2 regions of the Faecalibacterium sp. I3-3-33 genome follow, and region 2 is predicted to be linked to the other one. Evidence: predicted binding sites of a transcription regulator. Region 2 holds the regulator's gene; the other holds the start of a gene.
What was found. Region 2 encodes Rex, which represses fermentation and respiration genes when NADH is low (regulators of the CRP and FNR family bind a similar motif). Its sites were predicted from a motif close to ATTGTTAANNNNTTAACAAT; they were not measured.

Region 1: MTP39_RS05640 (phosphoglycerate kinase) is a predicted target of Rex. The motif match lies at 1,937-1,956, and genes of this name have one in related genera.

Annotation. Positions count from the first base shown of each region.
Region 1 covers NZ_CP094469.1:1,161,579-1,164,973, reverse strand. Annotated here, with positions in the region: gene tpiA (triose-phosphate isomerase) at 1-510, opposite strand, end outside; gene MTP39_RS05640 (phosphoglycerate kinase) at 614-1,822, opposite strand; gene ribF (riboflavin biosynthesis protein RibF) at 2,121-3,038, opposite strand; gene truB (tRNA pseudouridine(55) synthase TruB) at 3,060-3,395, opposite strand, start outside.
Region 2 covers NZ_CP094469.1:599,642-603,036, reverse strand. Annotated here, with positions in the region: gene MTP39_RS02860 (thymidine kinase) at 694-1,299, opposite strand; gene MTP39_RS02855 (redox-sensing transcriptional repressor Rex) at 1,304-1,945, opposite strand; gene MTP39_RS02850 (ClpP family protease) at 2,200-2,883, shown strand; gene MTP39_RS02845 (FtsK/SpoIIIE family DNA translocase) at 3,139-3,395, shown strand, end outside.

The sequences.
Region 1 (3,395 bases), 560 kb from region 2:
CTCGTAGGCGATGACAACGTTTGCCATCTGCTCGGTGGTCACGTCACGCAGGGCGATCTTGGTCTGCATACGGACCAGCTCCTCGGTAACGCCCTCCTCGCGCTGCTGCAGGCTCTCGCCCACGCACAGGATGACCTTCAGACCGGCGTTCAGGGCAGCCAGCGCGCGCTTGTTGACGGTCTGGTCGGTCTCTGCAAAGTACTGACGGCGCTCAGAGTGGCCGACGATGACGTACTCCACGCCCAGATCTACCAGCATATCGGCGCTGATCTCGCCGGTGAAAGCACCGGACTTCTCAAAGTGGACGTTCTCGGCACCCACATGGATGTTGGTGCCCTTGGTCTTAGCCACAGCGGTGACCAGATCGGTAAACGGGGTGCAGATGACGACCTCGCAGGTGGCGTCCTTCACGGCGGGGATCAGCTCGTCCACCAGAACAGCAGCCTCGGAGGCGGTCTTGTTCATCTTCCAGTTGCCAGCGATAATAGCCTTGCGCTTTGCCTTATCCATTGTTATTTTCTCCTTACCTTCGTAACTATTTACAAATTGCCTGCACAAAAAGAAAAGATGCGGCGGCGTAAATGCCGCCGCACCCATTGTGATGCCGGAAAAATTATGCGTTCTGGATGACTGCGATGCCGGGCAGCTCCTTGCCCTCCAGATACTCCAGAGAAGCGCCGCCGCCGGTGGAGATGTGGGTCATCTTGTCGCCCAGACCCATCTGCTGCACAGCTGCTGCGCTGTCGCCGCCGCCGATGACGGTGGTAGCATCGCTCTCAGCCATAGCCTTGGCAACAGCCAGAGTACCAGCTGCCAGAGTGGGGTTCTCGAACACGCCCATGGGGCCGTTCCAGACAACGGTCTTGGAAGCCTTGACAGCGTCAGCAAACAGCTTCATGGTCTCGGGGCCGATGTCGCAGCCTTCCATATCAGCGGGAATAGCGCTGATGGGCACGATTGTCACATCCACGGGAGCATCGATGGGATCGGGGAAGTCCTTGATGCAGGCTGCATCCACGGGCAGCAGCAGCTTGACGCCCTTCTCCTTGGCCTTAGCCATCATTTCCTTGCAGTAGTCCAGCTTGGTGTCGTCGCACAGGCTCTTGCCCACTTCGTAGCCCTGAGCCTTGGCAAAGGTGTAAGCCATGCCGCCGCCGATGATCAGGGTATCGACCTTCTCCAGCAGGTTGGAGATGACGTTCAGCTTATCAGCGACCTTAGCGCCGCCCAGAATAGCGGTGAAGGGACGGACGGGGTCGTTGACGGCGTTGCCCAGATACTTGATCTCCTTCTCCATCAGGTAGCCGACAGCGGTATCCTTGATGTAGTCGGTGACACCTGCGGTGGAGCAGTGTGCACGGTGGCAGCTGCCGAAGGCGTCGTCCACATAAGCGTCAGCCAGAGAAGCCAGCTCCTCGCTGAACTCGGGCATGTTCTTGGTCTCTTCCTTGCGGAAACGGGTGTTCTGCAGCAGAACGACGTCGCCGTTGTTCATGGCAGCCACAGCAGCCTTTGCGTTCTCACCCACAACGTTGTCGTCGTCAGCAAACACAACGGTCTTGCCCAGTTTTGCGCTCAGAGCCACAGCAACGGGAGCCAGGCTGAACTTAGCCTCGGGGCCGTTCTTGGGCTTGCCCAGGTGGCTGCACAGGATGACCTTTGCGCCATCGTTGACCAGCTTCTGGATGGTGGGCAGTGCTGCGTTGATGCGGTTCTCGTTGGTGATGACACCGTCCTTCATCGGGACGTTGAAATCGCAGCGGACAAGCACCTTCTTGCCGCAGTAGTTCTGATCGTCGATCGTCTTCTTACCTAAACCCATGGTAAAAACTCCTCTCAAGTTATAATTCTGAACCAGAGTCTCGCTCACAATCGGGGCGTTGCCCCGTACAGCTACTATTATAAACAAAAACTGCGCGCATTGCAAGGATATGAGATAGATAATTGTTTAACAAACATTTGCCGTTGTTGCACGGAAATGTGTCTATTTTGCCCGAAGTGCGGTTTTTTCTGCCCGCAGACGCCGGAAATGCTGTTTTCCTTCACGACAAAAGGGGTCGAAAAACGCCCACAGGCGTTTCTCGACCCCAAATAAAAATAATTTTTCCGCTGTTGATGCGTTATGCAAAATATTCCTGTGCGCGGCGAGCGGCATCGTTGATGCAGTCCCGCAGCTGGTCCAGCGTGTCAAACTTTTTGCTGGGGCTCAGGTAAGCGTGGAACTCCACCACCGGGTCGGTGCCGTACAGGTCACCGGAAAAACCCGGGATAAAGGTCTCGCAGGTCACCTTGGTGGCGTCATCGTTCACAGTAGGGCGGCTGCCCAGACCGGTGGCCGAGGGATACCACACCCCGTTGATGCAGGTGCGGGTGATATAAATGCCGCTGCGGGGCATCTGGAAGCCCTGCGGGTACAGCTGGTTGATGGTGGGCACCCCGAGGGTGTGCCCCAGTCCCGCCCCGTGCTGCACCGCAAAGCGGATGGCATAGGGCATGCCCAGCATGGCGTTGGCGGCGGGGATATCCCCGCCCTCCAGCGCAGTGCGGATGCGGGTGGAGGACACCGGCTTTTCCTCAAACTGTGCCATGGGCACCACCACTACCTCTACCCCAAGGGGGGCGCAGAGGGTGCGCAGCAGCTCCGGCGTACCGGCAGCTTTTGCGCCAAAGGTGAAGTTTTCGCCGCAGAACAGCGCCCGGGCGTGGCAGTTTTCTACGATGCCGCGCACGAACTCCTCCGGGCTCAGCGCCTTGATTGCTTCAAAGTCCGGGGTAAGGTAATACTCCACCCCAAGGCTGTGGATCAAGGCGTGCTTATCCTCGGTGGAGAGCAGGCGCTTGCCCTTCATTTTATTTTCTACCGGCAGGCGGAAGGTGAACACCGCCGGGGCTGCATCATGGGTCTTTGCCCATTGTACCGCCCCTTCGATCACCGCCCGGTGGCCGATATGGATGCCGTCAAAGTAGCCCATGGCCACGGCGGTGCCCTTTTTGGGCTGTGCCAGCGGCAGCGGGGCAAACTGAGAAATGATCTGCATGGGTCTTGTTTCCTTTATTGTTCAATTACGTTCCACGAACAGTTTTTCCACCCGGAGCACCCCGCCGGTGATGTTGGCAAGGCCAAGGAACTGTCCGGCGGCGCTGCGCACCCGGTAGCGTCCGTCTGCCGCCGGGTAGCGGCTGGTGGGGCAGCCGTTGTACAGGTGCTGCTCCACCCATGGCTCCACCACCAGCAGCGGCAGCGGGGTGAACACGCTTTCCACCGGCAGCATCAGTGCTTCCAGTGCAGCGCTTCCCTGCTCCTTTGCGGCAAGAATTTCTTCCAGCGTGTGGGCGTCCGCTTCGGTGTACAGACCGGCAGAAGTGCGGCGCAGAGCGCTCATGGTGCCCTTCTG
Region 2 (3,395 bases):
AAAGCCACAAGAAAAAGAAAGATGCAATTTACAGTGATACAGGATAAAAACGTACAAATATTGCCCTTGTTTTCAGAACAGATTCGACGTCCTTGCCGAAATGAATAAACTTGCGCTGAAAAACTGTGCAACTTGTATACTTCAATGACTTGCATAAAAATCTGGGATGCAACAGGGGCATAACGGCAAAAATTTCAATAATTCCTGTTACATTTGCCGTTCTGCCTGTAAAATTTCACGCTTTGCAGCTGCCACCCATACCCATCTTCTTTAGCCCGTTCTCCCCTTCAGCAGACAAATGTCCCGCCGCAACTGATATATCAATAGTGCAAAAAACGTGCGTATTTCGCCCAGTTGATATATCAGTCCCTCTAAATGCAACAAATTGATATATCAGTCTGTATACAGCCTATGGGGGGTACCCCTTCCGTCTGCTCACTGCGTTCGCAGTCACCTTCCCCAAGGGCAGCGTCCTCGCCCTCTCAGTCACCTGCGGTAACAGCTCTCCCAAAGGGAGAGCCAAGAGCACTGCCGGAAGCTTCCTCGGTATACCTAATACTTTAGCGATAAACCTTACGGCTTGGCTCTCCCTTCGGGAGAGCTGGCGCGGGAGCGCCTGAGAGGGTTCATTCCACGCAAAAAAGCCGCTGCACCCGGCACGGTGCAGCGGCTTGTATATAATATAAAAGTATCTCAGTTTTCCTTTGCAGCGTAGAACGCCCGCCGCGCTTTGAAGTAGCACTGGGGGCACATGCTGACGTACTGCACATCGTTTTCAAGGTCGATGGCTACCTGCTCGCCCTCAAAGACGAACTGCCCGTTCACCTTGCGGCAGTTGCAGATGGCCTTGCGCCCGCAGGTGCATATCGTCTTCATCTCCTCGATGGTGTGCGCCAGCTCCAGCAGACGGGTAGAGCCCGGGAATCCCTTGAGGGAAAAATCTGCCCGCAGACCGTAGCAGATCACCGGGATGTTCAGATCTACCGTGACCATGAACAGCTGCTCGGCCTGCTCCGGGGTGAAGAACTGGCTCTCGTCGCACAGCACACAGGCCAGCGGCCCGGCGGCATCGTTTGCCGCCTTCACAGCTGCAAACACGTCCAGCTCCGGCGGGATCAGCAGGTCTGCTTTGCGGCGCACGCCCAGACGGCTCACCAGCTCCCCGCCGCCCTTGGTATCCACCTGCGGCTTTAAAATGAGCACCTTCATGCCCTGCTCTTCGTAGTTGTGTGCCACCTGCATCAGCGCCGTGCTCTTGCCGCTGTTCATGGCACCGTAGCGGAAATACAATTTTGCCATGCCGTCACTCCTGATTGCGCAGACGGTAGCCCAAGCTCATCAGGCTGTCGCCCAGATGGACGTTTTCCACCACCACATCGGGGTAAGGCACCGACAGGTCATAGTGGGAGAAGTTCCAGAAGCCCTCGATGCCCAGATCCACCAGCCGTCCGCTCACCTGCTGTGCACCATCGCGGGGCACACAGAGCACCGCCACCTTGGGCTTGTTTTCCTCGCAGAATGCCTCCAGCTCGTCAATGTGCCGGATGCGGATGCCGCTGATCTCCTTGCCCACCTCGTTTTCAGCCACATCAAAAGCGGCGATCAGTTTGTAACCGTTGGTGTCGGTGGTGATAAAGCGGCTCACCGCCTTGCCCAAACGGCCGCAGCCGATCAGAATGGTGGGCAGGCGGTCGCCGTTGCCGAACAGCAGGCTTTCCAGAATGGAAAGCAGGTTCTCCACCGAGTAGCCGATGCCCTGCCGTCCGTTCACGTCACCGATGCAGTTGAAGTCCTGCCGCACCTGCGAGGCGGTGGTGCCCATCTGGGAAGCCAGCTCCCGGGAGGAGATGCTGGTAATGCCGTCGGCCTGCAAGGAGCGCAGATACCGGTAATATTTGGGGAGACGCTTGATCACAGGGATCGATGCTTTTTGGGGGGTGTTCATAGGAAAATTCTCCTTTCTGCCCAACGCGCTGCAGCTTCTGCCGCCATGCAAGGGGCTTCTTTGCGCGCAGAGAGATGTTCCGTTTTATCCTGTTATATTATTTAAAGTATACAGCATGAAAGGCGAATGTCAAATACCTATTTGTAAAAAAGCAAAAAATTCACAAAGTTTTTTGTTTCTTTTCTCCTGCATACTTCCCCGGCTGCCGGGGGATACTGACCCCACAAAGACCCCGCTACGGAAGGAGAACGCGCATGGATACGGCAAAAGACACCCCCGCAGAGCAGCACCGGATGGAAAAAGAGGATATCGAAGATCTGGGCACGGTCACCCTGAGCCGGGGCGGTCATGTCATCCACTGCCTGACCGTCATCGGCCAGATCGAAGGGCATACCGAAGCGCCGCAGGGGCAAAAGACCACCAAATACGAGCACGTCATCCCCCAGCTGGTGGCGGTACAGGAGGACCCCCGCATCGAGGGGCTGCTGGTGCTGCTGAACACGGTGGGCGGCGATGTGGAGACCGGCCTTGCACTGGCAGAGCTGATCGCCAGTATCTCCAAGCCCAGCGCCACACTGGTGCTGGGCGGCGGGCACTCCATCGGCATCCCGCTGGCGGTCAGCGCGCGGCACAGCTTTATTGTCCCCACCGCCACCATGACAGTGCATCCGGTGCGGCACTCCGGGCTGATCTTAGGCGTGCCGCAGACCATGCACTGCTTTGAGCAGATGCAGCAGCGCATCACCGGTTTTGTAGCCGCCCACAGCGGCATGCCGGAAAAGCGCTACACCCAGCTGATGCTCCACACCGGGGAGCTGGTCATGGACATGGGCACAGTGCTGGACGGACGCCGCGCCGTAAAGGAAAAGCTGATCGACGAGCTGGGCGGTCTTTCGGACGCGCTGGCATGGCTGTATAAGGAAATTGAGCGGGGGTGAATCTTTGCGGCTTCCCCCGCCGGGCGATTTGAACTGCGCTCCGCGTTCGCTTTGCGCATATTCAGCGGAATTATTTTTTTATTTGCAGTTCCGAAACGCCTGCGGGCGTTTCGGAACTGCCTTTTCACGAGAGGGGCTGGATTCGTTCCATTTTCCTCCAACAAAAACAACATTATGGTTTGCCATTTTTGCCCTTGCGTGGTACAATAGTAGAATCAATTATTGTGTCTATGGGAAGTTGGGGAACAGAGTAGAATGGCAACAAAAAAACGAAAATCAACGACACGGCGTACTGCTGCCCGCCGTAAAAGGGCAGAGCAGCGGCTCCCGGCAGGGCTTGGCACCCTGTTCGGCGGCCTGCTGCTAATGGTGCTGGCCTTTGTGCAGGGCGATTCCGCATGGCGGGTGCTCCACGATGTGCTGTTCGGGCTGTTCGGCTGCGGCAGCTTTGTGCTGGGTGCAGCCGTGTGCTGTCTGGCCGTTTTGTACACCCGGGGCGAGGAGCTGTTGTC